4 regions of the Alteromonas sp. I10 genome follow, and region 1 is predicted to be linked to each of the others. Evidence: predicted binding sites of a transcription regulator. Region 1 holds the regulator's gene; each other region holds the start of a gene.
What was found. Region 1 encodes sigma-54, which starts transcription at its own class of promoters, with help from an activator protein. Its sites were predicted from a motif close to GTTGGCACGNNNNTNGNNT; they were not measured.
Positions count from the first base shown of each region.

Region 2: the regulator sigma-54 is predicted to act here: its motif matches at 2,944-2,962, upstream of flhA (flagellar biosynthesis protein FlhA).
Region 3: the regulator sigma-54 is predicted to act here: its motif matches at 2,504-2,522, upstream of BZA03_RS10235 (DUF1328 domain-containing protein).
Region 4: the regulator sigma-54 is predicted to act here: its motif matches at 2,590-2,608, upstream of glnK (P-II family nitrogen regulator).

Region 1 is NZ_QJJN01000003.1:240,427-247,978, reverse strand. It holds gene rapZ (RNase adapter RapZ) at 1-543, opposite strand, end outside; gene ptsN (PTS IIA-like nitrogen regulatory protein PtsN) at 628-1,071, opposite strand; gene hpf (ribosome hibernation promoting factor) at 1,085-1,372, opposite strand; gene BZA03_RS07940 (RNA polymerase factor sigma-54) at 1,403-2,884, opposite strand; gene lptB (LPS export ABC transporter ATP-binding protein) at 2,958-3,683, opposite strand; gene lptA (lipopolysaccharide transport periplasmic protein LptA) at 3,686-4,240, opposite strand; gene lptC (LPS export ABC transporter periplasmic protein LptC) at 4,209-4,787, opposite strand; gene kdsC (3-deoxy-manno-octulosonate-8-phosphatase KdsC) at 4,784-5,332, opposite strand; gene BZA03_RS07915 (KpsF/GutQ family sugar-phosphate isomerase) at 5,333-6,313, opposite strand; gene BZA03_RS07910 (calcium/sodium antiporter) at 6,316-7,272, opposite strand.
Region 2 is NZ_QJJN01000001.1:124,843-132,394, reverse strand. It holds gene flhF (flagellar biosynthesis protein FlhF) at 1-759, opposite strand, end outside; gene flhA (flagellar biosynthesis protein FlhA) at 789-2,888, opposite strand; gene BZA03_RS00490 (murein L,D-transpeptidase) at 3,131-4,738, shown strand; gene BZA03_RS00485 (D-Ala-D-Ala carboxypeptidase family metallohydrolase) at 4,731-5,705, shown strand; gene flhB (flagellar biosynthesis protein FlhB) at 5,775-6,899, opposite strand; gene fliR (flagellar biosynthetic protein FliR) at 6,906-7,552, opposite strand, start outside.
Region 3 is NZ_QJJN01000004.1:280,052-287,603, reverse strand. It holds gene BZA03_RS10255 (hypothetical protein) at 1-345, shown strand, start outside; gene BZA03_RS10245 (phosphoribosyl-AMP cyclohydrolase) at 862-1,506, shown strand; gene BZA03_RS10240 (DUF2490 domain-containing protein) at 1,623-2,318, shown strand; gene BZA03_RS10235 (DUF1328 domain-containing protein) at 2,565-2,741, shown strand; gene BZA03_RS10230 (hypothetical protein) at 2,780-2,974, shown strand; gene BZA03_RS10225 (hypothetical protein) at 3,058-3,276, opposite strand; gene BZA03_RS10220 (DUF349 domain-containing protein) at 3,290-6,232, opposite strand; gene BZA03_RS10215 (YeaC family protein) at 6,222-6,515, opposite strand; gene BZA03_RS10210 (zinc ribbon domain-containing protein) at 6,516-6,842, opposite strand; gene BZA03_RS10205 (sodium:alanine symporter family protein) at 7,108-7,552, opposite strand, start outside.
Region 4 is NZ_QJJN01000010.1:37,930-45,481, reverse strand. It holds gene ggt (gamma-glutamyltransferase) at 1-683, opposite strand, end outside; gene BZA03_RS17070 (ammonium transporter) at 905-2,152, opposite strand; gene glnK (P-II family nitrogen regulator) at 2,185-2,523, opposite strand; gene BZA03_RS17060 (hypothetical protein) at 2,766-3,620, shown strand; gene BZA03_RS17055 (AraC family transcriptional regulator) at 3,670-4,389, opposite strand; gene BZA03_RS17050 (endonuclease) at 4,618-6,261, shown strand; gene BZA03_RS17045 (DUF808 domain-containing protein) at 6,474-7,397, shown strand.

The DNA of each region.
Region 1 (7,552 bases):
AAAAACGTAATCCGCATCTTTAGGAATACCGTGCTTAAAGCCAAACGACTCAAACACAAGCACAAGGCGTGAGCTTTTCTTACCTAGGATACGCTCTCGAATTAACTCAGCCAGTTGGTGAATGGTAAGCTTATCTGTGTCTAAATATAAATCTGCGCGTTCAGCAATAGGAGCAAGTAGGGCAGACTCGGCTTTAATGGCTTCTGAAAGCGATTTATTAAGCTTGGCGAGAGGGTGAAGACGACGTGTTTCGCTAAAACGCTTAACCAGTACATCATCGCTCGCGTCAATGTAAACAATGGTCATCGACCACGAAGAAGGCAGGTAGTCTAGAATTTCTACCAAATCGTCAGGATTTTTAGGTAAGTTTCTCACATCGATACTTACCGCAACCTGATCGTACTCGTCAACAACTGTATGGGTTAAGGTGGGAAGTAAGTTTACCGGGATATTATCAACACAGTAATAACCTAAATCTTCCAATGCGCGAAGTGCGACAGACTTACCAGACCCCGAACGACCACTGATTATTATCAGCTTCACCTACTTTCTCCCTAATACTCTGGTTTTATCACATACGCGTTGTTGAATTAGGCGCCTACTAAACGGTTAATAGGCGCTTAATGTTTAACTTAATGCAGATAGAATATCGTCGCTTGTCGTTGCGCGACGTATTGCTTTAATCGTTTCTTTGTCGCTTAGTTTACCAGCCACGGTGGCCAGCGTTTGAAGGTGTCCTTCGGTCTGTTCCTCGGGAACGAGTAGCGCAAAAAAGATGTCTACGGGTTTCTCGTCAAGGGCGTCAAAGTCGATTGCTGGAGTGCTGGTTACAACAATGGCAATCACTTTCTCAAGGCCCGGTAGGCGTCCGTGGGGCAGGGCGATACCATTGCCAATGCCTGTACTACCCATACGCTCTCGAGCCATCAAACTGTTGAGTACCGTTGCCTGATCAATGTTCTCGTTTTGCTTGGCAGCGATATCAGCGATGATCTCAAGAATTCGCTTTTTACTATTACACTGAACCGCACACTCGGTGCGGTCCAGACTTACGATGGCTTGTATATCCATGCTTAATTAACTACTAATGTTTTTTCAGTTTTTCCTTATGCTTGATTACCTGCCGGTCGAGTTTATCAACCATGCTGTCAATCGCCGCATACATGTCGGTATTTTCTGAGGATGCGAATACTTCAGCGCCACTTAAATGAACGGTCGCTTCGGCTTTTTGATTTAATTTTTCAACGTTCAGGATGACATGCACATTAGAAATGTGATCAAAGTGACGTTCAAGTTTGCTGAACTTCGTATCGACATAATTACGCAAAGAGTCGGTGATTTCGACATGATGACCAGTAAGGTTGATTTGCATATTTCGTCTTCCTTATATTATTAAGCCCGATTAAATAAGGCTTTTGCGTTGGTTCGACGGCGGGATCGACAACGATTCCCGGTACTTTGCTATTGTTCGCCGGGCAACTTTAATGCCTTGTTCGGCCAACAATGAAGCAATCTTGCTATCACTTAGCGGCTTGCTAGGCTTTTCAGCGGCCACTAATTTCTTGATCAATGCACGAATCGCTGTAGATGAACATTCACCACCAGACTCTGTTGCAACGTGGCTTGAGAAGAAATACTTCAATTCGAAGATTCCACGTGGCGTATGCATGTACTTTTGCGTTGTCACTCGCGAAATAGTGGATTCGTGCATATCTACCATTTCTGCGACATCATTTAGCACCATTGGTTTCATCATTTCCGGGCCGTGCTCAAAAAAGCCCATTTGCTGCTGCACAATGCAGTTTGCAACCTTCATTAAGGTTTCGTTACGAGATTCAAGGCTCTTTATGAACCACTTAGCCTCTTGCATGTGTGAGCGGATGAATTGTGAATCGCTACTATTCTTGGCACGGCGACTCATTGCAGCGTATTGTTGATTTACGCTTAACTTAGGCAGACTGTCGGGGTTCAGCTCAACCACCCAACGGCCATTTTTCTTGGTTACTGAGACATCAGGAATAACGTACTCAGGCTCTTTAGTAACTAAAGCACTACCTGGGCGAGGATTCAAGGTTTGCAGTAAACGCATTGCCTCGCGTAGCTGATCTTCTTTCAATCGGCTTTTACGCATAAGCGTACGATAGTCTTTGCTGCTCAGTAAGTCAGAGTACTCTTCAATCAGTTGCTTTGCTTCAGCAAGCCACGGTGTGTCTTCTGAAAACTGGCGCAATTGCACCATCAAACATTCTTGTGGAGAGCGAGAGCCAGAACCAATAGGGTCGAACATCTGAATGCGCTTAAGCACACATTCTATTTCGTCCATTTCAATCGGCTCTTCCATATCATCATCGTTAACCGCTTCTAAAATATCGTCAAGGGTAACGGTTAAATAACCTGACTCGTCAATAGAGTCGATGATTGCTGTAGCGATTGCGCGATCGGTATCCGAGAAATGGGTAAGGCGCATTTGCCAAAGAAGGTGCTCTTGAATATCTTCAGTAGTCTCACCTTGGAAGATTTGCTCGTCGTCATTGGATGGACCTGGAGCTGGAGAAGATGAAGCAGAATAGTATTCGTCCCATGTGCTGTCGATTGGCAGCTCATCGGGAAGATCGTTTTTCTCAAGTGCATCGCCGGCTTCTAATGTGTCACTAGATGCAGAAGCAGTGGCCTCAGAGCCGCTGTCATCGTTGTCGATATTGTTCTTTTCTAGTTGCGGCTCGTCGTTACCTTCTTCAACTTCTAATAGCGGATTAGAATCGAGCGCTTCTTGGATCTCTTGTTGAAGATCAAGTGTAGAAAGCTGCAGCAGTTTAATGGCCTGCTGAAGCTGTGGTGTCATGGTAAGTTGTTGGCTAAATTTTAGCTGTAAAGATGGTTTCATCTACGTCTTATTTAAATGCTCTAAATTGAATATACCAGAGCGAAACTGAAAAATGACAATTCGGTTACATTAACTATAGCCTGAATTGTTCGCCTAGGTATACATCCCTTACTTTTTGATTACTTAAAACCTGTTCCGCCGTTCCTTGCGCAATAAGCTCGCCATGACTCACAATGTACGCCTTTTCACAAACATCCAATGTCTCTCGTACGTTATGGTCCGTGATAAGGATTCCAATCCCCCTATCGCGAAGATGTTGTATTATCTTCTTTATATCATTAACTGATATTGGATCAACACCAGCAAATGGTTCGTCTAACAAAATAAATTGCGGTTTTGCTGCCAGAGCGCGGGCAATCTCAACGCGACGGCGTTCGCCCCCTGACAAACTCATCCCCGTACTATTACGTATATGGTTAATATTAAATTCATCAAGTAGCGCATCTGCTTCTTCTTCTTGCTGTTGTGAATTTAAATCTTTACGGGTTTGCAAAATGGCCATGATATTTTCATGCACGGTGAGCTTTCTGAAAATAGAGGCTTCCTGCGGTAGGTAGCCAATTCCGCGGCGTGCACGCTCGTGCATGGGCTGATGAGTTAGCTCATTGTCGTCGATTTCAATCTTACCTTTATCCAGATTCACTAAACCAACAATCATGTAGAATGTGGTGGTCTTACCAGCGCCATTTGGGCCAAGAAGACCAACAATTTGACCCGTTGAGACAGACAGGCTTACATCTCGTACAACCTGTCTTGACTTGTAAGCCTTAGCAAGATTTTTAGCGCTCAAAGTTGCCATTGCTATTCATTGCCCTCGTTGTCTTTTTTGTCTTTCTTAGACGAAGTTTTGCGAATGGTCTCAGGTGTGAATACTGTGGTCACTCGACCCTCACCATCCTTACCTGCGCCGCCAGTCGCTAGCAATTGCTCGGTAATCATATCGAACGTGATGTTGTCACCCTGTACTTTACTGGTGTCTTGTTTCAACTCTGCGTTTCCGGCAAGAGAAATCGTTCGGTTCACCACTTCATAGCGTATTTCATTAGCTTTTGCTGAAACTGGCGTGCCGTCTTCCAATTGCTGGGAATAGCTTGCAGGCTTCCCTCTAGCAATAAATATTTCACGACCACCACCGTCAGTGGCAATTACTTCCACTTCGTCAGCTTCAATAACCAAAGAGCCTTGAGTTATGAGTACGTCGTCTTTGTACAACGCGGTTTTATTTTTACCGTCGATAAACTGGGTGTTCGAGCCTATTTTTATGGGCTGCGAAAAATCATCTTCACTGGCGTGTACCGCACCGCTAGCGATGGCAAGCAATAAACTAGTTGCTAGGGGAATAAGTGGTTTGTACATGATCTAAAAGCTCGTATTCTTGTGTGCGTAAATTCGCGTTAAACCCATTACTTAAAATGACATATTGGGTGCCCAGTATTTCAACGGGTTGGTCAGATGTCATTTGCTTGGTTTCTAAATTAATTTGAATGTACTCGGTCGATATACTTCTGACAAAGTCATCGCCAGTTTGGTTCTCAATATTAACTTGGTTTTCCAGCTGGATTAGCTCGTTATTGTATAGTGTACCTTCATCAGCGGTTACCACCCATGGTGATGACGCGTTTTCTGTATAAAGGGTGTATTTAGGTTGCTGAAACAATACAAAGCCAAGCTGGTCGTAATGCTCCATCGACTCTGCAAATACTTTGTGATTTAACTCACCGTCTTGATTGTACAGCGTAGTGGTTAGATTTTTTGCTTTGTAGGCGGGCTTTAGCGCATCGTTTTCACGATTCCCCTGCGTTTCAGGCTGCTCTTCCATCCACGTAGGGATGTACATCAGCATCGCCAGAATAAATAGCGCCGATATACTTAATCCTAAGCGATTAAAGCCAAACAGACTCATACACTAGCTCCAAAAATCTCATTTGCTATCCCTTTGGCCTGCAAAATGGTATCCGATATTTCTCGGACAGCGCCAAACCCACCGGGAAGGGTCGTAATCCAGTTTGCTTGTTTTGCTACGTAAGGATGGGCATCGGCAACCGCAATTTTAACCGCAACGTGCTTGTACATACCCGTATCTGGCATGTCATCACCTACCGCAGCCACTTCGTCAGTGTTTAACTCAAGGCGTTTCATCAGGTCACTAAGCGCGTCTGCTTTATTCTCTTCGCCTTGAATTATATGTGCAACATTCAGTGCCTTCATTCTATTTTCAACAATGGCAGAGCGACGTCCAGTAATAACCGCGACATTCACTCCATTGCTCACTAGCGCTTTTACACCATATCCATCACGGGTATGGAATGCTTTAAGTTCTTCACCGTCGTTACCTAAGTAAATTCGGCCATCTGAGAACACACCATCAACGTCGCATACCAGCAACTTTATCTTGGCTAGTTTTGCGAAAAGCGAGTCATTTATTTCCGTGTACAAGGTGGTTGTCATTTAAAGCACTCCTGCTTTTAGTAGCATATGCATGTTAAAAGCCCCAACAGGTTTGCGCTTATCGTCAGTAACCATTAACGCACTAATTTTATGGGTTTCCATCAAGTTCAGGGCTTCTACAGCCAGCTGACCTGCGGTGGTAGTCTTGCCGCCTTTAGTCATTACTTCTTCTACTGTCGCACTGTGTACGTCTACGCGGGCATCGAGGATTCGTCGTAGGTCGCCATCCGTAAAGACGCCTGTCAGCGTACCGTCTGCCGCTATCACGCCTGTCATACCCAATCCCTTTTTAGATATTTCCAGCAGTGCGTCAGCGACAGAAGCACTGGCATGGACAAGGGGGATATCACTGCCGCTTAGCATGATATCGCTAACTTTAAGCAGAAGTTTTCTGCCTAAACTACCGCCTGGGTGCGAAAGCGCAAAGTCATCTGAGGTGAAACCTTTTTGGTCGAGCAGTGCTACCGCAAGCGCATCACCCATAACCAGTGTGGCGGTTGTGCTTGACGTAGGAGCAAGACCTAGCGAACACGCTTCTTTTTCAACGCTGATATCAAGTACGACATCTGCGTGTTGCCCCAATGAACTGGAAGCACTGTTGGTCATGGCGACCACCTGTATGCCTAAGCGCTTAACTACGGGCAATAAGTTAACTAGCTCGTTAGTCTCGCCAGAATTAGAGATGGCGAGTAAGACATCGCCTTTGCTTAGCATGCCCAAGTCGCCATGGTTGGCTTCACCAGGGTGCATGAAAAATGCAGGAGTCCCTGTACTGGCAAGCGTAGCGGCAATTTTATTTCCGATATGCCCAGACTTTCCCATACCACTCACGACAACTTTACCCTTGCAGGCAAAGAGAATATTACAGGCAGCGATAAATTCATTGTTTAAGCGTTCTGCCAGATTAGCAATAGCCTGTGTTTCAATTTCAATAACGCGCTTCGCTGAGTCGATATAGTTCATCTGAGTTTGTGTATTCATGATTATCCGAATAGCCAGAATTGATAGCCGATAAAGCAAGCCAGAAGTATGAATCCATTTGTTCTTGATATTGTACGTTTGCCGATTAAATCGAAGCTGAACAAGAACAATAATAATGTTAAACCAAGCATTACGTACATATCTCGGTTATAGACGTCAGGGTCCAGGATACCAGGCGCGATTAAGCCGGGCATGCCAAGAACGGCAAGTAGGTTGAAGATATTTGACCCGATGATATTACCCAGTGCTAAATCGTCTTCACCTTTCAGTACACCCGCAACACTTGCTGCTAGTTCAGGTAGACTTGTACCAAACGCAATAATTGTTAGTCCGATAACTAAATCCGAAATGCCCATGTATCTGGCAATTTCTACTGCTGAGTTCACCAAAAAGTGAGCACTTAATGGCAGTATTACAAGGCCTACACCAATCCAAATGAGGGCTGACGTATTTGAAACGCCTTTGGGGATTTCATCTGCGGTTTCCGCAACCAGAGGGTCTTCTTTATCTACCTGTAGCGACAACCACGCCATCATTGCCAGTACGAAAATGAACAGGCCTAGTAGGATAATGCCTTCATAAGACTTAAGTTCACCGTCAAACATAAAGCCAATAGCAATCAATGAGATGATAAGGAGTGCTGGAAGCTCGCGCTTTAATGTTGTTGATGAAACAAGCAATGGTTTCACTAGCGCGGTTATACCTAAAACTAGCGCGATGTTCGTGATGTTAGAACCTAGCGCGTTACCCACGGCGGTGTTCATATTGCCATTTGCGGAGGCTATGGCGGAAACCACAATTTCAGGTGCCGAAGATCCCATAGCGACAATCGTTAGTCCGATCATCATTGGAGAAATGCCGATGTTTTTTGCTAAAGCTGAGGCGCCATATACAAACCGGTCAGCGCTCCAACTCAGTACAATCAGCCCAACAAGAAAAATGACAATGTTTAAAAGCACAACAACCTGTAATAGAAAGTATTTCGCTAGATTGTCGCAAAAAGAGTGCCATTTGCCTATGCTCGCAGCGTTTTATTTTCGCCAAATACTGTCAATTGACGTAAATTTCCGCTGAATACGCAAATTAGGTCGCACTTACACACACAAGACTTCATATTCAGTTTCAGTTAAGAAACAACAAAATAGGATGGTATTAGGATTGATTTGGGAGGCTTGTAGGATACTAGATGGGCACTTGGGCGTGAGATACCTAACATTCGTCTTAATCGAACATAACTTG
Region 2 (7,552 bases), on a different contig from region 1:
TATATCGTTTCCTGTCACATTTATGCGATTAGCCAATAGGTTAAGAAGATATACCCATGCATCTCGTTCGTTGTAATGTGACGGCGTATAGCTAATAAGCTGTTTCGCTAACGCGTTGCTTAACCCCATATCGGTTAAACGGGTGATTAGATATTGATGAACAGGTTTTTGACGTTTGTTCTTAGCTTCCATCAAGTCGGCCACTTGATATTGCAATACATCGCGAAGAGACGCTAGCTCTTCCTTGATTTGCGCAAGCTCCGCTGACTGCGTCACAGAGGTATCATCCATACTTGACGCTTGATGCTCTGGGAAAGCGTTCTGACGAACTGGTTCATGAGAAGACTGCTGGGCTTCTACGTCGTCAATAAAGGCTTCTGAGAAGTCTAAGTGCGAAGCAATTTCATTGGCGTGCTTAGCATTCGCTGTCATTGGTTGGTTAGGTTGCGCAGGACTCGCCACGCCATTATTTCCACCGTGCTGCTTTTCTAGCAGTGCTTTAAGGCTATCAGGACCGTCGTCACCAATGATTTCGCTCAAGCTAGGCACTGCCTTTTGACCGGGTGTTTTTGCAGCGGCTTGTGGAGACGCTTTCGGCGTAAACAACTTCGCTTCAGGCTCTTTGTCGTAGGCTGCGACAAGCTCAATACCGTCAGCGACTTTGCGATTTGACATGATCACAGCGTCACTGCCCAATTCAGCTTTAACTTGGCTTAACGCCTCACGCATATCTTTGCCGAAGAAACGTCTAATTTTCATTGCAACCTCTCCAATCACCCAGTGTCAGATTATTGACCGACCGAACTGACTATTTTTATTTGTTTGTCGTCAGGCACTTCTTGGTAAGACAGAACATGAAGCCCAACAACCGAATATTTTAAGAAGCGAGACAGAACGGGTCGTAGCATGCCTGAGGTAAGGAGTACTGCAGGCTCTCCTTCTAACTCTTGCTGCTGACTGGCTTGCTGCAATGATTTTTGCAGCTTGTCTGCCAGACCTGGTTCTATGCCAGCGCCATCTTCGCCACCTGCTTGAAGTGACTGGTGCAACATCTGTTCCAACTCTGGCGCCAAGGTTATGACAGGTATCTCTTTTGCACCTTGAGTAATTTCTTGGACAATTAAACGTTTAAGGGCAATACGCACTGCAGACACTAAAACATCGGGGTCTTGGCTGCGCGTGCCGTACTCACTGAGTGTTTGCACGATTGTACGCATATCGCGAATAGGCACGCCTTCAAACAATAAGGTTTGCAGTACCTTCACGACGGTGCTTAGAGGAAGAATGTCTGGTACTAATCCTTCAACCAGTTTCGGATGCTGCTTGGCAAGCATATCAAGAAGTTGTTGCGCTTCCTCGTGCCCTAATAATTGATATGCATTGTTAGAGAGTAATTGGCTTAAATGGGTCGCTACAACGGTCGCAGCGTCTACTACTGTGTACCCAAGGGTTTGAGCATGCTCCCGTTTATTGGGCTTAATCCATACTGCGTCTAAGCCGAACGCGGGGTCTTTAGTGGCACGCCCTTCTAATTTACCGAACACTTGCCCTGGATTAATAGCAAGTTCTTCATCGTGACTGATGATGGAATCGCCTATCGTTACGCCTAGCATAGCGATGGTGTAAGTGTTGGGCTCTAAATCCAAGTTATCGCGAATGTGGACAGGCGGAATAAGGAAACCCAGCTCTTGCGATAGTTTCTTACGTACGCCTTTAATGCGCGTCAACAACTCGCCACCTTGGGATTTATCGACAAGAGGAATTAAGCGATAGCCCACTTCCAATCCGATGGTATCTACCTGCTGAACATCATCCCAGCCAAGCTCTTTCACTTCAGGCGCAACCGATTCATCTTTTACCACATTGTCTGGCACTTTGGGCTCTGCGGCCTTTCTCTTTTCTTGGACCGACTGCCAGTAAGCAAAGCCTGCAATCAAGAATGAGAAGCCTAAGAATGCGATATGAGGCATCCCTGGAATGATACCCATCACAAATAGAACGCCCGAGGCTATATAAAGAGCTTGATTATTACCAAGCTGACCGCGGATTTCTTTGCCCATTTCCTGGGTCTCGTTTTCACGAGTAACGATAATGGCTGTAGCGACCGAAAGTAATAATGAAGGAATTTGCGCCACCAAACCATCACCGATGGTCAATATGGTGTAGATTTCTATAGCGTTACCGAATGAAAGCCCGTGCTGAATCATGCCAATAAAAAGACCACCGACAATATTAATCAGCATGATGAAAAGGCCTGCGACCGCATCACCCTTTACAAATTTTGACGCACCGTCCATCGACCCGTAAAAATCCGCTTCTGCGGTAATCTCTTCACGGCGTTTACGTGCTTGGTCTTGATCTATATACCCTGCATTTAAATCAGCATCTATGGCCATTTGCTTACCGGGCATAGCATCTAACGTAAAGCGAGCGCTTACTTCTGAAATACGTCCTGCGCCTGCGGTTACAACTTTGAAGTTGATAATAAGAAGAATGGCGAAAACAACAATACCTACGGCGTAGTTACCACCAATCACGACCTCACCGAAGGCTTCGATAACTTTACCTGCTGCATCGCCGCCTTCATGTCCGTAAAGTAAGACAACGCGAGTAGAAGCCACGTTAAGCGCTAGTCTCAAAACGGTAGCGATAAGTAACACCAAGGGAAAAATGCCGAAATCTACTGGACGCTGGGTAAGTACAGCCACCAAGATAATGACTAGCGACAACGCAATATTAAAGCTAAACAGCACGTCCAGTAAGAATGGCGGCATAGGCAATATAACCATGCCCATAATTGCCAAAAGGACGATGGGTGCGCCTAAACCACTGGTAAAATTTTGCAGCTGATTTTTATCGAATCGCTGAAGATAACCGGATAACTGCATGGCTTGGTGTCTCTCTATCAGAAAATTGACGCTTTATGTGAATCTTCTAGTGAGTTTTCAACTAACGTGCCAGCTTTGTGTTTTACGCAAAAGTTATCCAAATCTGAGCTGTAATCATGCGTGATTACTGTCTACAGTGACTTGTATAGGGCGATTAAGATTTTGTATCCGAGGGACATACGAACAGTTTATAATTACGTCACTATTCCTAGGGCCTACTCTTCGTTTTAAAAGGATTATTCATGGTAGTACTACAAAACCGTGTTGCAACGTTTTGTTGGGTCAGCCTTGTCATCATGCTGACTTTTAGTCATGTAGCTCATGCATCTAAACAACCTAACTTACGACAGCGTGTGGAGAATTTGCTAGTTGATTCAGTGGAGATATACGGTTCACAAAATAGTAACCCATCTCGTGTGTACAATAGAGTTTTGGTAAGCGAGGTCTACACTCAACAGGGCTACCAGCTTATATGGTTTGGTACTAGTGATGCTGAAAACCGTCTTCAGGAACTCCTCCATGAAATTGCTGATTCAGAGTTACATGGCTTCTCGCCCGAGTATTACCACGCGTCAATGCTCGAAAGTCGCGACGCCAACACGGCACTCTTAGATGTACTAGCAACCGATGCCTTCATCAGTCAAACTCTGCATCGATTAAATGGGCTTGTTAGCCCCGCCAATGCAGATTCGCAGTGGTTCCTTAAGCAAAGAGAAGCGGATCCTGTGGCATCGCTCAATCACGCATTAACTAACGGTGTTTCTGCAACATTGCGGGCCATGTGGCCATCACACCATGAATACCAGTTACTGTTAGAAAAAAAGCGTCGTTTACTCACGGCAGTTTCTACAGTTACCACACAAATTCCAGTTGGCCCAACACTTAAGCTGAACTCAACGAGCGAAAGAGTTGTGTTGCTGAAGTCTCGTCTTTTAGGGCCAGGCACCTATTCAGAGTTATTCGATAAAGATTTACTGGACGCGGTTAAGCAGTTTCAAATGTCTGCGGGCTTAGAGCCAGATGGTATCGTGGGAAGTTCCACTTTAGAAGCATTAAATGCCACCACGTTTTCTTGGTTAGAAAGAATTGATGCAAACTTAGAGCGTTGGCGCTGGCTCCCTCATCAAACTTGGTCAACATATTTACGCGTTAACATTGCGTCGTTTCAGTTGAGAGGATTTACTGAAGGTGAGGAAACATTGGGAATGCCTGTGATTGTCGGTACACCAGTGAGGCAAACGCCCGTTTTCGCTGAATCAATGAAGTATATGGTGTTTAACCCCTACTGGACCGTGCCTTTCAGTATAGCCACTAAAGACAAGCTGGCGAAATTAAAAACCAATCCTTCTTTATTGGTTGAGCAAGGTTACGAAGCCCAGCCCGCCGGTGTCAGCGGCTTCAGCCCTGTCGATGAGTTTGATTGGACAAATGTTAGCCGTGGTACATTTCACTATACACTCAGACAAAAGCCCGGTCCGCACAATGCCCTTGGTAAAGTGAAATTCATGCTTCCAAATAAGCATGCCATTTATCTTCACGACACGCCCGATCACAGCCTTTTTTCGAAATTAGAAAGGAACTTCAGCTCTGGCTGCATCAGAGTCTCTAACCCTTTGAAGCTGTCTCAATGGGTACTCACTCATTCAGGCCAGACAGAGGCAATACCGCAAGCTGAGCAATTACTTCAAAGTGAAGAGACCAGTACACTATATTTGAAGAAACCTATGCCTGTTCTTATTGTGTACTTCACAGCGTTTGCAGATGAAGCAGGAACCATTGTATTTCGCCGCGATGCATACAATCGGGACAGCCATATTATTGAGAAATTGAAGGAGTTTAAACGTGCGTAAGTGTTTGTTAGTGCTGATTGCTCTTTTAACTGTAGTGCGCGCCAGTGATGCGTTCTCCTTTGACAATGACATGCTCAACTCTAAGCTTGCTATTAATGGAAATACGGTCTCCTACCCTATTTTCTCTATTTTCGTAATGCCGAATAAAACGTTCACTGTTGAGTTTGACAACAAAAGCCATACTGGGAACTTTCAATTTCACCATGCGAACGGTGAGTCACTAAAGACGAGTTCGAACCTTCAAATAGTTAGCGGGGTTGTGGGGAAAGCGCCAATAATGGCACCTAAGAAATCAGGGCACTATGTACTTAAAACCACCAACGCGCAGTCAGGAGAAACTGCGACGCTCAACGTCTTTGTGATGACATCTTTGGAAAAGGTAGACAAAACAGGTAAGTTAAACGGCTACACAATTGGTAAATATCCTGATAAGCCTTTAAAAAACAACCCCATTTATTTACCCCCATCAGGACTTATTGAAGTATCGCCAGAACAAACGGACGTAAGGTTGTCGCCCAATTTCACCCTAGGTCAATTTCTATCCAAGCAGCAACAAGGATTTCCCAAATATGTACATTTGCGAGCAGGCCTTTTGTTGAAACTGGAAAAAATACTGCACACCTTAAATGACGAAGGGCATGCTGTTGAAGGCTTAACCATAATGAGTGGATATCGCACTCCGTTCTACAACAAAGCTATTGGCAATGTTCAGTACAGCCGTCACGTTTGGGGTGGCGCAGCGGATTTCTATATCGATCAGTCACCGAAAGATGGGGTGATGGATGACCTCAATAAAGACGGTGTGGTAAACCGCGAAGATGCGGTATGGCTCGCGAACTTTATATCAAACATGTCTAAACAAGGCGCTTTCGGTCCAAGAGTCGGTGGGCTTGGTATTTACGGTGCTAATGCGGCGCACGGGCCTTTTGTTCATGTGGATGTGAGAGGAACCCTAGCGCGCTGGTAGAATTGTTGGTTCGGGGCACATACCTATGCCCCACCTTCAAAGTCAATTTTCACCCATTCAGCAGTTGGGTTAGTGTCGGTACTCTGGTGGGATAGGCAAATCCCGTTTAAGTGGCTTAGGACGTTTGCCCTTACCTGCTCTATGCGCTTTTAACTGATAAACATGTGCGAGCACCTGCGCTACCGCCATAAATAAGGTGTTAGGAATTTCATCGTCCACTTCAGTGGAGTAGAAAATGGCGCGTGCAAGCATGGGAGAAGGGATCAACGGCACATCGTTGGCTGTAGCAATTTTTCTGATGTGCATCGCTAGCTCATCAGCACCTTTAGCGACCACAACCGGCGCTCTTACCCCTTTTTCGTCATATTTAATGGCAACAGAAAAGTGAGTAGGGTTGGTCACTACAACGTCTGCTTGCGGTACTTCCTGCATCATGCGCTTGGTTGCTGCTTGATATTGCAAACGGCGAATTCGGCCTTTAACCATGGGGTCGCCTTCCGCATTTTTCCGTTCGTCTTTAACCTCTTGCTTGGTCATCTTCATTTCTTTGTTGTGCTTATACATTTGATAAGGCACATCGATGAGCGCGATAGGGATCATGCCGCACACCAGAATAAGAAACGCCCACTTAAGCATGTCGAGTGCGTGAAAGATGTTTCCCGGATAAAGCTCCATATCAAGGTGGAGCGCTTCATCTTCAAAGAACAGTAACGCTCCGATGGCCATACCAATTATGACCACCACTTTCGCTATAGACTTGAGTAACTCAACCAAGCCGTTCATGCCGAACATACGCTTGAAGCCTTGAATAGGGCTCATTTTTGAACCCTTAGGTTTTGCACCTTCCCAGGTAAAGTTAAAACCGCCAAGGGCGATAGAGCCATAAATGCCCGCTATCATTGCCACAACCATGTATAGCAGCACGGCAGGACCTACTGCCGAAAAGGCTTCACCCCATGCGCCAAACATGTGGGTGATATCATAGGTTTCGTCACGAGAGAGAATGAACATTCTCTGAGTAAGTTTAAAAACAGATTCAGCAATCCACCCGCCCACAAACAAGAACATAAAAGCACTGACGATAAGTACTAGGGTCGTAGAGAGTTCACGGGAACGGGCTAGCTGCCCTTTTTTTCGGGCATCTTCGAGTTTTTTCCCCGTGGGGTCTTCTGTTTTTTCGCTTGAATCTGCCATGTTTTCCTACGAACAAATATTCAATAGTTCACACATAAACTGTTCGGCTCTATACCATTGGGTTTCGAAGTGTGCAGTAAAGTTATCAAGTGTTATCCAAATAATTAGTAACCCCATTACCTGAGCAATGGAAAAACCAATACTAAAAATGTTTAGCTGTGGTGCAGCTTTGGTCATTACGCCAAACGCCAAGTTCACGATAAGCAGCGAGACGATTGGCGCAAGGGAAAGGGTCACTGCCGATATGAACATCCAGCCGGCCCAATGGGCAATATCGCGAAACTGTTCACCGGTCCACCATGCTTCGCCTATGGGAAACGCCTCAAAGCTCATGACTATCATTTGGATCATGGACAAATGCCCATCCAAGGTCCAAAACAATAAGGTCGCTAGTATCAGATAAAACTGGCCGACTGCGGGCACGTTAATACCGTTTACCGGGTCAACGATTGACGCAAACCCCAAACCGGTTTGCATTGCTATAATTTGACCTGCAAGCACGAAGGTATTGAGCACCATCATTGATATAAAACCAATAGCAATGCCTATTAGCAACTGCTGAATAACGATTAAAAATGTGCCCACATCCACCAAATTTTCTATGGGTGACGGGGGCACTACCGGCATGATGATGAGCGTGAGCATTATACCCA
Region 3 (7,552 bases), on a different contig from region 1:
GCCCTTTACAGAGCAGCGGAAATTGCACAAAAGCAAGGCTTTACCTATTTAGCTATTGTTAAAACCAACGTGGATAAAAAGCCAGTTGTTGCGCGAGAAGTTATGGCGAACAAGGAAGAGCCCGTGGCATTTCAAACAGACAGGCAGTGCACTATGTCAGGCTGCGATGAAGTGGCACAGCCTATGGCCGTCCCAAGCTCAAACGACGTTGTGAAAACTCAAATTAACGACATCTACTTTACAATTGATGTAATGATGGCGAATGATAAAACCCGTCTAGGTAAAAATGCTTTTACTGTCTTAGAGGTACTATCAGAGCCTCTAGAGCCAAAAAATGGCAACTAGCTGAGCGTTTTGCCGCACACTTATGCTCTAAAACATCAGTTTTAATAGAAATGCTTTTCAGGCCCTAGTTGCAGTTACTGAAAAGCATCGCTCAAACACATGAGCAAAACCGTAATATGCTTTAAAGCCAACAACCTGTGCACTAGTCTTTATTACTTTTCTGTTGTGGCTAGCAGTCCACAGGCTAACTGCATTCTTCACTTTTCTACAAACTTGGGCGGTGTCATATTCGTATCTTCTTGAAAAAGTCGATGACACTGCTGCTATCACAGCCCTTTTCTCTAATTTATAGCTGTTATCCATTCTCCTTAAGTGCTTCTTGCATTTTTAATGGCCCGTTAATCTTCTATTAATGTTGTACAAAAGTCTCCGTCATCATAGCTCGCTATCATTAAACCCATAAACTGCAGAGCAGATTTATACACCTCTATCGACAACGTTGTAGCGGTACTGCTCTAAGCAATTGAATCAGGTAATAGCACATATTTATTTTGCAAATGACTAAGGAGTCAGGCGATGAGAAAGCTAAGCACGTTAATGACAAAAACTACTCTTGTAGCAGCTACAGCAATGTTGGTGACTGGTTGCAGTGCAGTGGCAAAACCGCAGATGGAGCATTCAGCTAGTTCGAATGTTCCGGCGTTAAAAGCTAAAGCACTCGACAACGCATTACTTTATTCCGACGAATGTATTACTGAGCGAGAAGTGGTAACGGCACAAAAGATGTGGGGTGACGGCATAGTGCGAATTGGTGCAGTATTTAGCAATGATGGTGATTACTCTGGCGAAGCCGCAGATTTCATCCAAGCTATGTATGGTTACGATTTAAGCAGCGTACTGTTTAAACCAACGCTTGCAGCTAACGACCAGTTCCGTTCAAGCTTCGATGCTGCGCTTTCATACTTTGTTGGCGGTAATGACGCTTACGAAGAGGACAAAGGCTTCGCAATAAAGCCTTACACAAATGTGAAATTCGATAATGTGGGCATTATCAACAACAGCTGTCGCATGGCCGTGGCGATGGGCAACTACTTCTTTACCGATACAAAAGGTGGCGAAACGAAGGTGGAATACACTTTTGCCTATGTCAAAGATAGTGACGGCGACCTGCGTATTGTTGCTCACCAATCTTCGTTACCTTACAACCCGAACGGTAACTAAATAGGCCATTGCCCCTCCATTCTTAGGAAGTGTGAGGGGCGAAACACTCTCCCTTTGCAGGCAAGGCGTCCCTTCCCTTTCGCTTTGCCTCTTTTTTATTTTCAACGAGAAAAACTATGTGCGCAAAACGAATTATGACGCGTTGCGTCTTACTACTTGTGATGGCGATGACAGCCGGCGTTAAGTCACACGCCGAGTCAGATTTTCAATCATGGAACGCCCTCGCACTCACTGGAGATGCCGATGATAAAGGTAAATGGCAATTTTGGTTTGACGGTCATTTACGCTTTAAAGACGACGCATCTCGCCTAGGCGTTTCTATCGTTCGTCCCGGTGTCGGCTACAAACTTTCAAGCGATACGACCTTGTGGCTGGGTGTTGCAAGAGTAACGATAGACTCAGACAACGGTTCAATTGAAGAAGAAAGGGTGTGGCAGCAAGCCACGTATTCATTAAGCAAATTTATGGGCGGTACCATTTCAGGTAGAAGTCGTTTGGAGCAGCGATTCAGGAGCGATGAAGGCGGTGATACAGGCTATCGGTTTAGACAATTTATACGGTGGTCGAAACCTTTAAATGAGCAATGGTCAATGGTCGTGTGGGACGAGGTATTTTTGGGTTTGAACGACACAGACTGGGGCCAAAATAGCGGGTTTGATCAAAATAGACTTTACGTGGGACCGGCCTATCACCTCAACAAGAAATGGCGCGTCGAGATGGGATACTTACATAATCATATTGCGTCGCCAGGCGCCAATTCAGACGCCATAACAAACCACAACTTTGCTCTCACGTTCTTCGGAAGCTGGTAAGGATCAAAGAATACCCCCAGCCAAAGGCCCTTAACACACAAAGAGTAAAGTTGGGTGACTAGGGCCTTACTCAATCATGTAAAAAATGCATTCGTACGTGTAATCGTGACGTTAATTGCCTGCAGATACGGCCTGACAACCAGAGAAAAATTAAATTATATCAATATATTTCAATAACTTAAAAAACAGGCACAAAGATAGCATTAGTTAAAGTGAAAGTAACGGAAGCAATACGAGGATTTAGTTATGTTAGGTTGGGCAATCACATTTTTTATCATCGCCATTATTGCAGCAGTTTTTGGTTTTGGAGGCATCGCAGGTGCAGCAACAGGTATCGCACAGTTTCTTTTCTTTGTGTTTATCGCGTTGCTCGTAATCTCACTTATCGCAAATGCGTTACGTGGTAGAGCACCAAGAGCCTAAGAGTTAGAAGTATTTTAATAGGAAAAAGGAGTAAGGATATGTTTTCATTTAAAAACTTATCAAAGGTACTAGTAGCATCAGCATTTGCACTATCACTAGCAGCTTGCGGTGACGGTGAAGCGGAAGACGCAGGCGAAGAGCTAGACGAAATTGTTACCGATGCAGGTAATGCCGTTGAAGACGCTTGTGAAGATGTGAAAGAAGGCGTAGACGCTGAAGATAAAGACTGTTAATCACGTTTTTATCAAAAAAGGGCCAGACAATTGTCTGGCCCTTTTCGTGTTTACAGTCGACGTGGTTTGACCTAACTGGTTAGTTAAGACACTTCTTCACCACCTAACTCACGAGCAAGATCGTCTAGTGTAGATAGCGTCGAATCAAATTCACCTACGCCGTAACGGTATTTTACACTCACGTGATGATCCGTACGCCCGAACTTCACTCTTAACCCTTCTGCGTCAATATGCTTCACGGTATTCAAAAAGCGATAGGCAGACATTTCTGTTTCAAATTGAAACTCAACACTGTTTTCCATTTAGGCTTTCCGTTTAAGCAACAATTTCAGGATGAGTATCAATAACTGAAACAACTCGTTGCAGCAAATGGTTATCTTCTTCGCTTATCGAGTCGTATGATAACCAGTCAGCAAGAATGTCGGGAGCTGTTGCCGCTTCGCCTTGTTCCAACTTAGATGTCATCATTTGTAGCTGTACGCTAGAGCGTATAGATGCGTCTGCATCTGGGCTTGGCATACCAGTTGCGACTTCTAATGCTACCGTTAACCATTGTCTATCGTGCTGAGTTGATTTATTTCCAGTTGACTGACCCAATACGCTTGACCAACGCTTCCCTAACGTTTCCGCTAGAGATTGCTCATCACCACTTCCCTCACCTACACTTAGCTGTAGTAAAGAAATCAGAGCCTGAGCTCGCGCCAATCGGGCTTGAGATTGTGCATTTTTCGCTTGCGCCGCGCGCTTACTTTCAAGTGAATCAATCTTTTTATCTACTTTCGTACGTTGCGCTTTAGGCAAGTCGGTTAACTGAGCGCGAACGTCGCTTATTGATTGACTGAACGTTGCATCATCGCTGTTGATGTCAACAGCTTCCACTTGCTTGAGTAGCGAATCTACTAACGCGTTAAATGCATTATTCTGTACTTTCCGCTCGGCTTTTAAACGTTCAAATACGGTGTCATTGGCAGCCTTAAATTCTGCCCACAACTTACTCTCTTCACGTTTACCTGCATGGCCTACTTGCTTCCATTGGCTTTGCAATTGCTGAGCCTTGTCGGCAGCGCCAGCGACATCTTCTTCCGTAGCAAGTTGACAAGCTTGGGTGACTAACGCACGCTTTTGGGCTTGGTTGTCACTTTGCCATTGATTTACTTTTGCCTGAATGGGCGATGAAACCGCCTTCCATTCTTGCTTCAGTTGTTCATATATTTCGCGTTCTACCTGACCTGCACTGTGCCACTGCTTAGACGCTCTATCGAATACCTTCACTAACTCGGCTTCGGGTATGTTAATGTCCATTGCCTTGACCGTAGCGATAACCGACATGCGCTGTTCACGCGCAGCAGCCCGCTGTGCATCTAACTTCGCGTAATGCGCTCTACAAGGCTCGAAGGCCTTTTCAAGTGCATCATCGAATTGCTGCTGTAACAACGCGTCATCACTACTTTCTTCACTCGTTGACGATGACGGTGTTAGTGATAACCATTGCTTACGAAGATACTTAATGGCCTCACTTCTTTGCTTAATATTTTCTGCGTCAGCGCTGGCTAACGCTTTTGCTTCTTCTACAAGAGCGGGTTTGCGCGGCGCAGCAAGGTAATCCTGCCATCCTTCTAAGCGCGACACATCACCAGCGGTTTTTTCAAAACGTTTCTCTACATACTTTTTCGCTGAACCAGGAAGCGCAGCATAACTTTCCTGAAGCTTTGCAAATTTTGAAATAGCAACGCGGAATTTACCCTGAGCAATTAAGTTATCGATAACGCTAATGTGCTTTCTAATGTGTTTTACTTGCTCGTTTTCTTTGGATTTTTGAGCACGCTCTTTGGCATTTACACTGCTTGTCGCTGCGTTGAAACGTTTAGACAACGCCTTAGGAATGGCATCGATTTCGCGACTAAGCGCTTTATACGCTTGACGTGCTTCGTCAAACTCCGCTTTAAGAGCCACTACACTACTGCTTTGCAATGCGTCGCCACCATTTACCTGACTCAAATCCTCAGTCGATGCGCTAGCTTCTTCAACGCTCACATCACGGGTATCTTTGTCCGACTCGCTATCGCTTGCCGAAACGATCTTAGCGGCAATGTCTTCGAGCGCCTGAAGTTTTATCAGTAGCTTTTGGCCGTATTGCTGCTGCATAGAGAAGCGATCAAGCTGGTCGTTTAGTTCGTCGACAGAGCGCTTAATCTGTGTAATTCGCTTATCAGTTGCAGATTCATCATCGAGACGCGCTAGCTGTTCGAGCGTTGCTTCAACACCGCGCACGCTTTCATTAACCGTAGCAACATCAGCAAGCGTCGCTTCACAAAGCCTGTTATTGTACAACCAAGCTACCTGCTCCTTGGCATAAGTAAGCTGCTGTTCGCACAATGCTCTGGTATTAGCACGTTGCGACGCTTGTTGCTTCTCTTCCCATGCTGGGCGGATACGGCTTAAATATCGCTCGAGCTGCTCACCTATACGCGCGCGCTTTTCTTCATAATCAGCGCGTTCTTCTGAAGTGAGTAAGTCAATTTGAGCAAACAGCCCAGTCAATTCGCTCTCAAGTTCGTTGCGCTTTTCATCAATGGTTTCTACATCTGATTTGTCGAGTAAAGCCTGATATTTTGAAAGTCCCAGAGTGAGCTGCTTTTTAAGCTCCACTGGGCGCTTTGCAGCCTCTTTGATAGCATCAATACGTGCATTAATCTGCTTTGTAAGCGCATCATCTAACACTTTCTTAGCTAGTTTCTGTAAATCTGATACGTCTGAATGGGCGTTTATTAGATGGGTTTGCAGTTGGGGACTTGCGCCTTCTAAAAAAACAAACTGGGTGAAAGATGGCTTCGCTACTTTTTCGATTAGCGCGTTAGCTAGCGCATCATCTTGTAAGAGCGTAGGCTCTTTCTTCAACATTTGCGGTACTAACTGCACTACCAAATCGGCGTTGGCTGTTTCAGTTAAAAAAGAGAATATCTCTTGGCGGGAGAGTGTGACACCCCCCTCGCCTAACAAAGCGGCGTTTACCTTTTTCTCCGCCGCTTTTTTAACGCGAGACTGCTTGGCAATTTGTGACATTTTAAGCCACAGCACAAAGCTATTAAGCTTTTCGAGTGCTGCTAAACTGACATTTGCATCTTCGTCATTAAATGCCAGTTCGTGAAGAATTGTTTTTTCCTGTGCCTTTTCGGGAGAGAGACTCTCGATTGCCTGCATCCGTTTTTCAGGCTTTGGGCTTTGGTGTGAAGGCGCAAATATACGACTAAATATCATCCTGTTTAAACCGCGCTATTGTATTATTATCATCCTGCTCATCGCGTAACGAGCGTTTAAAGTCGGCTTTACTTTTATGTACGATTTCGCCGCTTTCACCTACTGTCATATGCTCAGAGGACTTTTCTATTTTTGCTTGATACAGCATAACAGCCTGCATGCTGCTTGCTTTTTGCTCTTCGTTTAAAGGCGTGCCATCTGGCCACTTACCTGTTTCAACAGCCTGACGCAGACGCTCGTAAATCTCCGGCGTCATGCTGGCTAAAAGTGCTTCTATATTCATTTAGGAAAAACGCTTTATGTAAACAATACGCGCGCGGTTTACTAAGTACCAAACAAAGCCAACCACTGCGCCCAAAATAGCTAAATTATGTTGCAAATCACCTGGGCGTGTTCCGCCCCAATACATGAAGCCAAAACTCGCAACGAATATCAGCATAGCAAGAAGGGATTGGTTCTGGATACTGGCTAACTTTTTAAATCTTTGTAAGCTTTGTTTGCGCTCTATATCTTCAGAGGTCGCATCACCGATTTTAAAGTCACAGTGAGGACACGTCTTCGCTTTGTCAGACGTTTTTTTGTTACACGAAGGACAGTCAACTAATGCCATATGTTGCTCCTGTTTATTGGGTGCGAAATGGAAATGCGCAACTCGCTATTGAGCGAAGACGCATTTATACGCGGATGGGTATCATACTTAAGTTCATCACAACAATGAAGTCGATTCTGTGGATTAACCTTATCGCCATAAAACAAAAATGCGCAGGGTGTTAACTTTTATACAAAGTTCACCGCTACGCATTTTTACCTGATAGCCAAGTTGCATTCCCTTCAGTGAAACTCAAGAAGGGGCGATGCTTTAGGCAATACTCACCTTATTTTTTATGTCGAGACCAGTAGTCGTTAACCGTTTCTTTCATCTCTTTACAAAGCAACATGATGCCGAACAAGTTTGGCAAGGTCATTACCACGATAGCCACAGCTGAAAGTGCCCAAACTAATGTGGTGTCAGAGAATGCAGCCCAAACGAAACCGGCGACGTAGATGACGCGATATGGCATTACGGAGCGAGGACCGAACAAATATGTCATAGCGCGATCACCATAATATGACCAAGCGATGGCGGTTGAGAACGCAAACAGCATAAGCCCAATTGACACGATATATTGACCGAAATCACCAAAGAAACCGCGAGTAAAGGCAATGGTAGTGAGCGCTGCCGAGTGAACCAGTGACTTACCGCTTACTTCAAGGTTCTCTTTAACCGGCTTTCCGTCAACAATCTTAAGCGTGCCAGTAAACAAGTCTTCACTACCTACT
Region 4 (7,552 bases), on a different contig from region 1:
CGCCCGCCTGTTGCAATCTTTTCATAGGTCACGGCTAAGCCAGGGTTTTTAAAAACATCGCCTTTTTGCGGTACTTTCCCGTCGATAAGAAAAGTCTCTGCGAAGCCGTCATAATGACCTATTCGCTCTTGATTCATCTGCCAGTAATAGGCAATGACTTCTGAAACAGGAAACCCCTCACGGGCATATTTGATAGATGGGGTAAGCAGCGCAGACATGGGCAGCTTGCCAAATTTTTCGTGTAGTGCAAACCAGCCATCTACAGCGCCAGGGACAGAAACGGGTAGCGGACCAAATTTTGGAATTTGATGCAAGCCACGCTCGGCAAACACCGCTTTGGTTAACTGTCTGGGTGAACGGCCAGAAGCGTTTAAGCCGACTAGCTTTTCTTCTTTTGCATCCCACACAATGGCAAATAGGTCGCCGCCAATACCGCTGCCTGTAGGCTCAACTAAACCTAACATGGCATTGGCTGCAATAGCTGCATCAACTGCACTGCCGCCTTGTTTTAAAATATCCAATGCCACTTGCGTAGCTAATGGTTGGCTTGTTGCTGCCATGCCGTTCTTTGCAATAACTTCTGAGCGACTTGCAAAGGGTTGCCCCGTTATTCTGTCATAGCCCAAACAGCTGATACTAAAGAAAGCCAGTATCAAAGGTAGAAGTCGCACACTTGCAGTCATAACCGTCCTTTTACTAAAACGTTGCCGATAATAAATCTAGCGTTAGTTTATCGATTCATAGTGTAGCGTTATTGTCACATTACGCCTAGGCTCTTTTCCTAAGCTCAATAATGGTCTTAAAACACATTGCATGAAACGAAAAAAGCCCCGCATTAGCGGGGCTTAAACGAAGTAATAAGGCATTATTGTTATTGTTGTTTCGTTGCCTAATCGAGACTCTCTTACGAACGGCTGCTTGTGAAGTCTGGGTATGCTTCCAGACCACATTCGCTCATGTCTACGCCGTCGAATTCTTCTTCTTCGCTCACACGTACACCCATAACCGCTTTAATCACTAGCCATACCACTAGGCTCACTACGAATACCCATACAAAGATAGTCGCTGCACCAATTAGCTGACCAGAGATGCTTGAACCATCGTTAGTGAAAGGTACAAGGATAAGACCTAGAAGACCTACCACGCCGTGAACTGAAATTGCGCCCACTGGATCGTCAATCTTAAGCTTGTCTAGTGCAACAATGCTAAGCACTACTAAAATACCACCAAGGCCGCCGAACAAAGTAGCTTGTAATGGTGTAGGTGTTGAAGGCTCTGCTGTAATAGCCACAAGACCGGCTAGTGCACCGTTAAGTACCATAGTTAGGTCAGCTTTACCGAATAGAATGCGTGCTACGATAAGTGCAGCAATTGCACCACCAGCAGCTGCAGCATTTGTGTTCATAAATACAATCGCTACTGAGTTTGCACTTTCAACAGTTGCAGTAGCCAGTACTGAACCGCCGTTGAAGCCAAACCAACCCATCCACAGGATAAATGTACCTAAAGTTGCAAGCGGTAAGTTTGCACCTGGAATCGCGTTTACTTTACCGTCAGCGGTGTATTTACCCTTACGAGCACCAAGCACAAGAACACCAGCAAGAGCAGCAGCTGCACCAGCCATGTGAACAATACCTGAACCTGCAAAGTCAGAGAAACCAAGGTCGCCAAGCGTATACATACCGAATACTGCTTCGCCGCCCCATGTCCAAGCACCTTCCATTGGGTAGATGAAGCCCGTCATAACAACTGCGAACGCTAGGAATGCCCAAAGCTTCATACGCTCAGCTACCGCACCAGATACGATAGACATTGCTGTTGCAACAAATACTACTTGGAAGAAGAAGTCAGCAGAAGGTGCATATGTTGCTGGCTCTTCAGCGACACCTGTTGCGCCATCAGCCATGATACCGCTTAGGAATGGACCCCAGTCGCCGCCACCGTACATAATGCCGTAACCGCAAATCATGTACATAGTGCAAGCGATAGCGAATAGCGCCACGTTTTTAGTTAGAATTTCTGTGGTGTTTTTCGCTCGAACAAGACCTGCTTCAAGCATCGCAAAACCTGCAGCCATCCACATAACCAGTGCACCGCAGATTAGAAAATAAAAGGTATCTAGCGCATACCCAAGTTCAAAAGTGATTTCCATTATGGTTTTCTCCGCAAATATATCGTTGTGGCTTACAGCGCGTCGCTATCCGACTCACCAGTTCGAATACGAACGGCATGTTCAAGGTCGTAAACAAACACCTTGCCGTCTCCAATTTTGCCTGTTTTGGCAGCGCCAACGATGGCTTCTACCAGGCGCTCTACTTGATCATCCTGAACAGCAATTTCCAGTTTGACTTTAGGTAGAAAATCCACCTGATATTCCGCTCCGCGGTAAAGTTCAGTGTGTCCTTTTTGACGTCCAAAGCCCTTCACTTCGGTCACGGTCAAACCGTCGATACCGATTTCTGAAATGGCTTCACGAACATCATCTAGCTTGAACGGCTTGATGATCGCTGTGACTAGTTTCATGAGTTGCTCCCAGTTTGTTTTGGTTATTCTGTGATTTATGGTCGTGTTTCCAACTATGGGAAGATAAACCAAGAGCCATGCCACAAATGATTAGCCAAATAAATCAAATACATACAAGCAAACGCTTCATGAACGCACAAAAATAATGCACACTAATGGTGCACTGTTAAAAATTTGCCCAATTTTGAAGCGGTATGAGGTTGCGGTAAGGTGAGAGGACTAAAAAGTGCGATGAAATTAGGATGGAACTATTCGATAGGGCCCATGGTCTGTTGTTTACTATGACGACTATCACCCCATCTTTCTTTGCGCCTGAGCGCAGCATTGAACACCATTCCGTTGCAAAGAAAATGGCGTGGCGCCCACTATTAATTTCGGGCTGTGCACATGTGTTTGGGGTCATCGTAGTGGTCATACTTTCTCAAATGGGCATCAACAACCAAAAAGCACGAGTAAGTGTTTTGGAGCGAACGCCGGAGATAAGCGCCAGACTGTACTATCCCCCCGTTCCACGCCCTTCTGCCCAAGCTAAACCACAAGAAACTAAACCAATCGATGTTTCCCCTAAAAGGCAAGAAATTGAGTTGAAGCCTGACGCAACCAAAGCGACTGAAGCACTTGATAGTAAGAATGAAATTGTAGAAAGCCCTGCGCCCAAGCAGCAGAAAAATGCTGAGCCCGATACACAGCAGGTACCCATTGAAAGTAAGCCGACTAGTACACTGCCGTCGCCCACTTTATCAAAAGACGCAAATCGGCGCGCAGGCTCGTTGAATCTGTCGGTAAAAGATGGCGCCGCCCTCTATTTTGAAAAGTATCACAGTGACAAAGTCGCTGAAGACGCAGAACAAGCAGCAAAAGCATTTCAAGAGCGTAAAAATAGTCCTGTTCTTAGCGGGCCAAGCACACAGCAAATACAAGCTAATGAAAATCGACGCCCTTCAAAACGCGTAAACTGTAGCAGTACGACCAATAAAACTTTGGCGATATTGAGTGGAATTGCTGGTGGAACCTTAGAATGCACCAAAATGGACGACCACAAACGTTTTATAGAAGCCAGAGTCAATAAACTTCCTAAAGACGAAGAGATTAACTAGCCCTCTCTATCAACGATTTACCGTCATGTGAGGTAAGCCCTTATCACAGTCACTTTCTTTTGAAAAACTTAGGGGGTCGCCCGAAATACGCTTTGAACCGGCGACTGAATGCTGCAACATCTTCATACCCTGTTAGCTGAGCTATACCCAACATTGGTGTATCGGTATTTCTAAGTAGTGCTTTGGCCTTTTCCATCCTCACTTTTACAAGGTAATCTCGTAAACTATGCCCGGTGGCTTCTTTAAAGCGTGTTTTGAATTGCGTTGTTCCCATGCAGGCTATCCGTGCTAACTCCACCTGTGTAAAGCCTCGGGCAAGGTCGCGATGAATATGGCTTAATACAGGAGTCATTCGCTTATCCATGCTGCATCCTTTCAAGGATGTTTCTAGCAAGGTTAAAAATAGCGCCAGTATTTCTTCATGGCCTTGGTCAGCAAACTGGCTAATTTGAATCTCTACGAACGATAAAAACGCCTGTAATGCTGACGTTACCTGAAATATCGGGTGCAACCTGTCATTTAAATTAACTGGCACATACTCCAAGTCCGCCACAATAAATTTTGACAGTTCGTTAGCACTAAAATAATGGACCTCATTCGGCGCTATGCATACGCCTTCGCCTACGCCTACTCGCCCGCTAAAATTATCGATTTCTATCAAGATATGTCCGTTGATGGGCAGCACTAACTGAAAGTAGTTGTGTTTATGGCGGCACGTTTGCTTCGTATATGAGCGTACGGATAGCGATGGAATTGGGCTGTCAGTCATTTTATTGCTCCCAACAGTCCATAATAGGTAGTACTGTTCTTTTGCCTAACTCACCGTTTATTTGCATCTATTTCCTTGCCGTTAACTCAGTACTCTCTGCCGTTAGATTAAGCACTTTTATTCATTTTGTCACAAATACGTGCAATATTTGATACGCCTAGGAAGGCGTCGAACACTACGTTTAAGGAATAAATATACATTTAAAATAAAGACAATAACGGAAAATAAATGAATATAAACTTACGTCAAATAGTCGGCTTGGCAGGTGCGTTGTTACCCGCTATCGCCATGGGTCAGGTCTCCAATGGAGACTTTGAAACATGGACGTCTGGCGCACCTAATTCATGGTCAACTATCGACTCCGGCATTAGTGTAGCTGAAAACTCGGTCTACTCATTCTCGGGAAGCAAGTCTGCTGCAGTTACCGTCAATACGACAACGCAAGGTTCAACTGACTTCCGTCAGACAATCAATGTAACCGCCGGTCAAAATTATGAATTTTCAGTGAGGCTATATCACACTGAAGGTGCTGTAAAAGCACGCTTATATGTAGACGGTTATCAAGGTTATTCTGACAACAGCTTAACCGGAAACTGGCAACAGCTTACTTTCTCTTATTCCGCTACAGCGTCAAAAGAGATTGAGGTGGGGTTACGCTTTTATGATCAGACTGGCTTTGATGGGTCAGAAACCGTCTATGTAGACGCATTCGAGCCGACTACGCTTGGGTCAGGTGGCAATAACGGTGGTGGAAGTTCGTGTGCAAGCCATTCAGGCGTTTTGAACTTAACTACCGACAATTACGGCAGTGAAACCAGTTGGCAAATAACTAACGCAAACAACCAAGTTGAAGCCTCTGGCAGCAGCTACGCTAGCAACCAAAGTTATACTGAAGCGGTTTGCCTTACTGATGGAGAATATACCTTTACCATTAGTGATGCCTATGGCGATGGAATCTGCTGCTCCTATGGCTCTGGCAGCTATAACTTGCTAATAGAGGGCGTGTCTGTTGCTAATGGCGGCTCTTTCGGCGCGAGTGAAAGCATCAGCTTTAGCGTTGGTACAACGAGTGGCGGCGGCAGTGGTGGTGGTTCATCAGAACTCACTGGTTACTATGCAAGTGCCAACGGTCTATCAGGCTATGCGTTAAAAACCGAGCTTTACAACATTATCAAAAATCATAATACACAAAGCTATGGCGACCTTTGGACATTCTATATTTCATACACAAGCGACAGCTACTATGAAAATGACGGCTCCATTTTGGACATGTATTCAGAAAACCCAAATGGTAGTGACGCTTACAGCTACACGGCTGGTTCTGACCAGTGTGGCAGCTATAGTGGAGAAGGCAGTTGCTATAACCGCGAACACGCCTTCCCGCGCAGCTGGTTTGGCGGTGCAGTCTCGCCAATGAATACTGATGTTCATCACGTTTTTGCAACCGACGGCTACGTTAACGGTCGCCGAAGTAGCTATCCGTACGGTGATGTCGCAAGTGCTACTTATACGTCATCGAATGGTTCCAAACTGGGCGCTGGCTCTTCTGCTTCTGGTTATACAGGCACAGTTTTTGAGCCCATCGACGAGTTCAAAGGTGACTTCGCTAGAGCGTATTTCTACATGGCGACACGTTATGAAAACGTCATTGCAAATTGGGAAACGAATAGCACCTATGGCGACGCAGTGTTGAATGGTACGAGTGATCAAGTATTTGAAAGCTGGTTCTTAACTCTGCTTTTAAGCTGGCATTCTCAAGACCCTGTAAGCCAAAAAGAAATCGATAGGAATGACGCTGCCTTCAATTTCCAGAACAATCGAAACCCTTTTGTTGATCATCCAGAACTGGTAAACAACATTTGGGGTAATTAACTTCAACATGAGAAGAGCACGAGCGTGCTCTTCTCAACTCACACTTCCTCTGAGTTCGCCTTTTCTGTTGGTGATAGCCCTGAAAATTGCCTAAAACGAATTGTGATTTATCGGCATTATTCCTGATTGTATATCACCCATGTTTTAAGTACGCTAAGCTGCTATTTACTGGGGATTACTCTAACTGTAATACATAACAAAGGATATTCGACGTGGCCGCAGCTAACTTACTTGCCCTACTTGATGATATAGCAACGTTAATGGACGACATCGCAACCATGTCGAAAGTCGCTGCGCAAAAAACAGCGGGCGTTTTGGGCGACGATTTAGCGGTAAACGCCGACCAGGTCCAAGGCGTTAAAGCAGACCGAGAGCTACCTGTTGTATGGGCAGTAGCAAAAGGCTCACTTATTAATAAAGCAATATTGGTTCCTGCGGCATTAGCCATCAGTGCTTTTGTGCCCTCACTTATAACCGTCCTTTTGGTACTGGGCGGGTTATATTTATGTTTTGAAGGTGCAGAAAAACTACTGCACAAATATCTTCCCCACGAAGATGAAGAAAAAACACGAGAAGCCAGAATAGAAGCGCTTACCCACGAAGATGTGGATATGGTAGCTTTTGAGAAAGATAAAATAAAAGGCGCTATACGCACAGACTTTATACTGTCTGCTGAAATTATTGTAATTGCATTAGGCACAGTGACCGATGCAACACTTACTACGCAAATTGGTGTACTAGTAGCACTAAGCTTAGCGATTACCCTTGGCGTTTATGGGCTGGTAGCGGCACTAGTTAAAATGGACGATGTTGGGCTTTACATGCTTCGCAAGTCGTTAACAGGTTCAATGAACACCCTTCAACGATTTATTGGCAGAGCGTTATTAGTTGCCGCCCCCGCATTAATGAAAACCCTTGCGGTTGTAGGCACTGTTGCTATGTTTTTAGTCGGTGGTGGCATCCTCACACACAGCATTGGCTTTTTGCACGTTATTACCGACTGGTTTACCGCACTTATCCCAGACGCATCGCTGGTTATGTCTATACTTGCTGATGGTGTTGTTGGTATTGCTGCTGGTGTGATCATTGCGCTAGTAATGACAATGGTTTCACAATTTAGAAGTAAAGCGTCCTAGACCTATTCACTCTTTTATACATTGGCGGCGCTGCTCTTCTTTATAGACTAGCGCCCCTATTTCTGACCTTTCTCATGGTCACCAGTGTCGCTGCGCAAGTGTTAAAAAATTTGCGTTAGTCATTTTGACCACCTCTACATTAAATTCGCTAAATT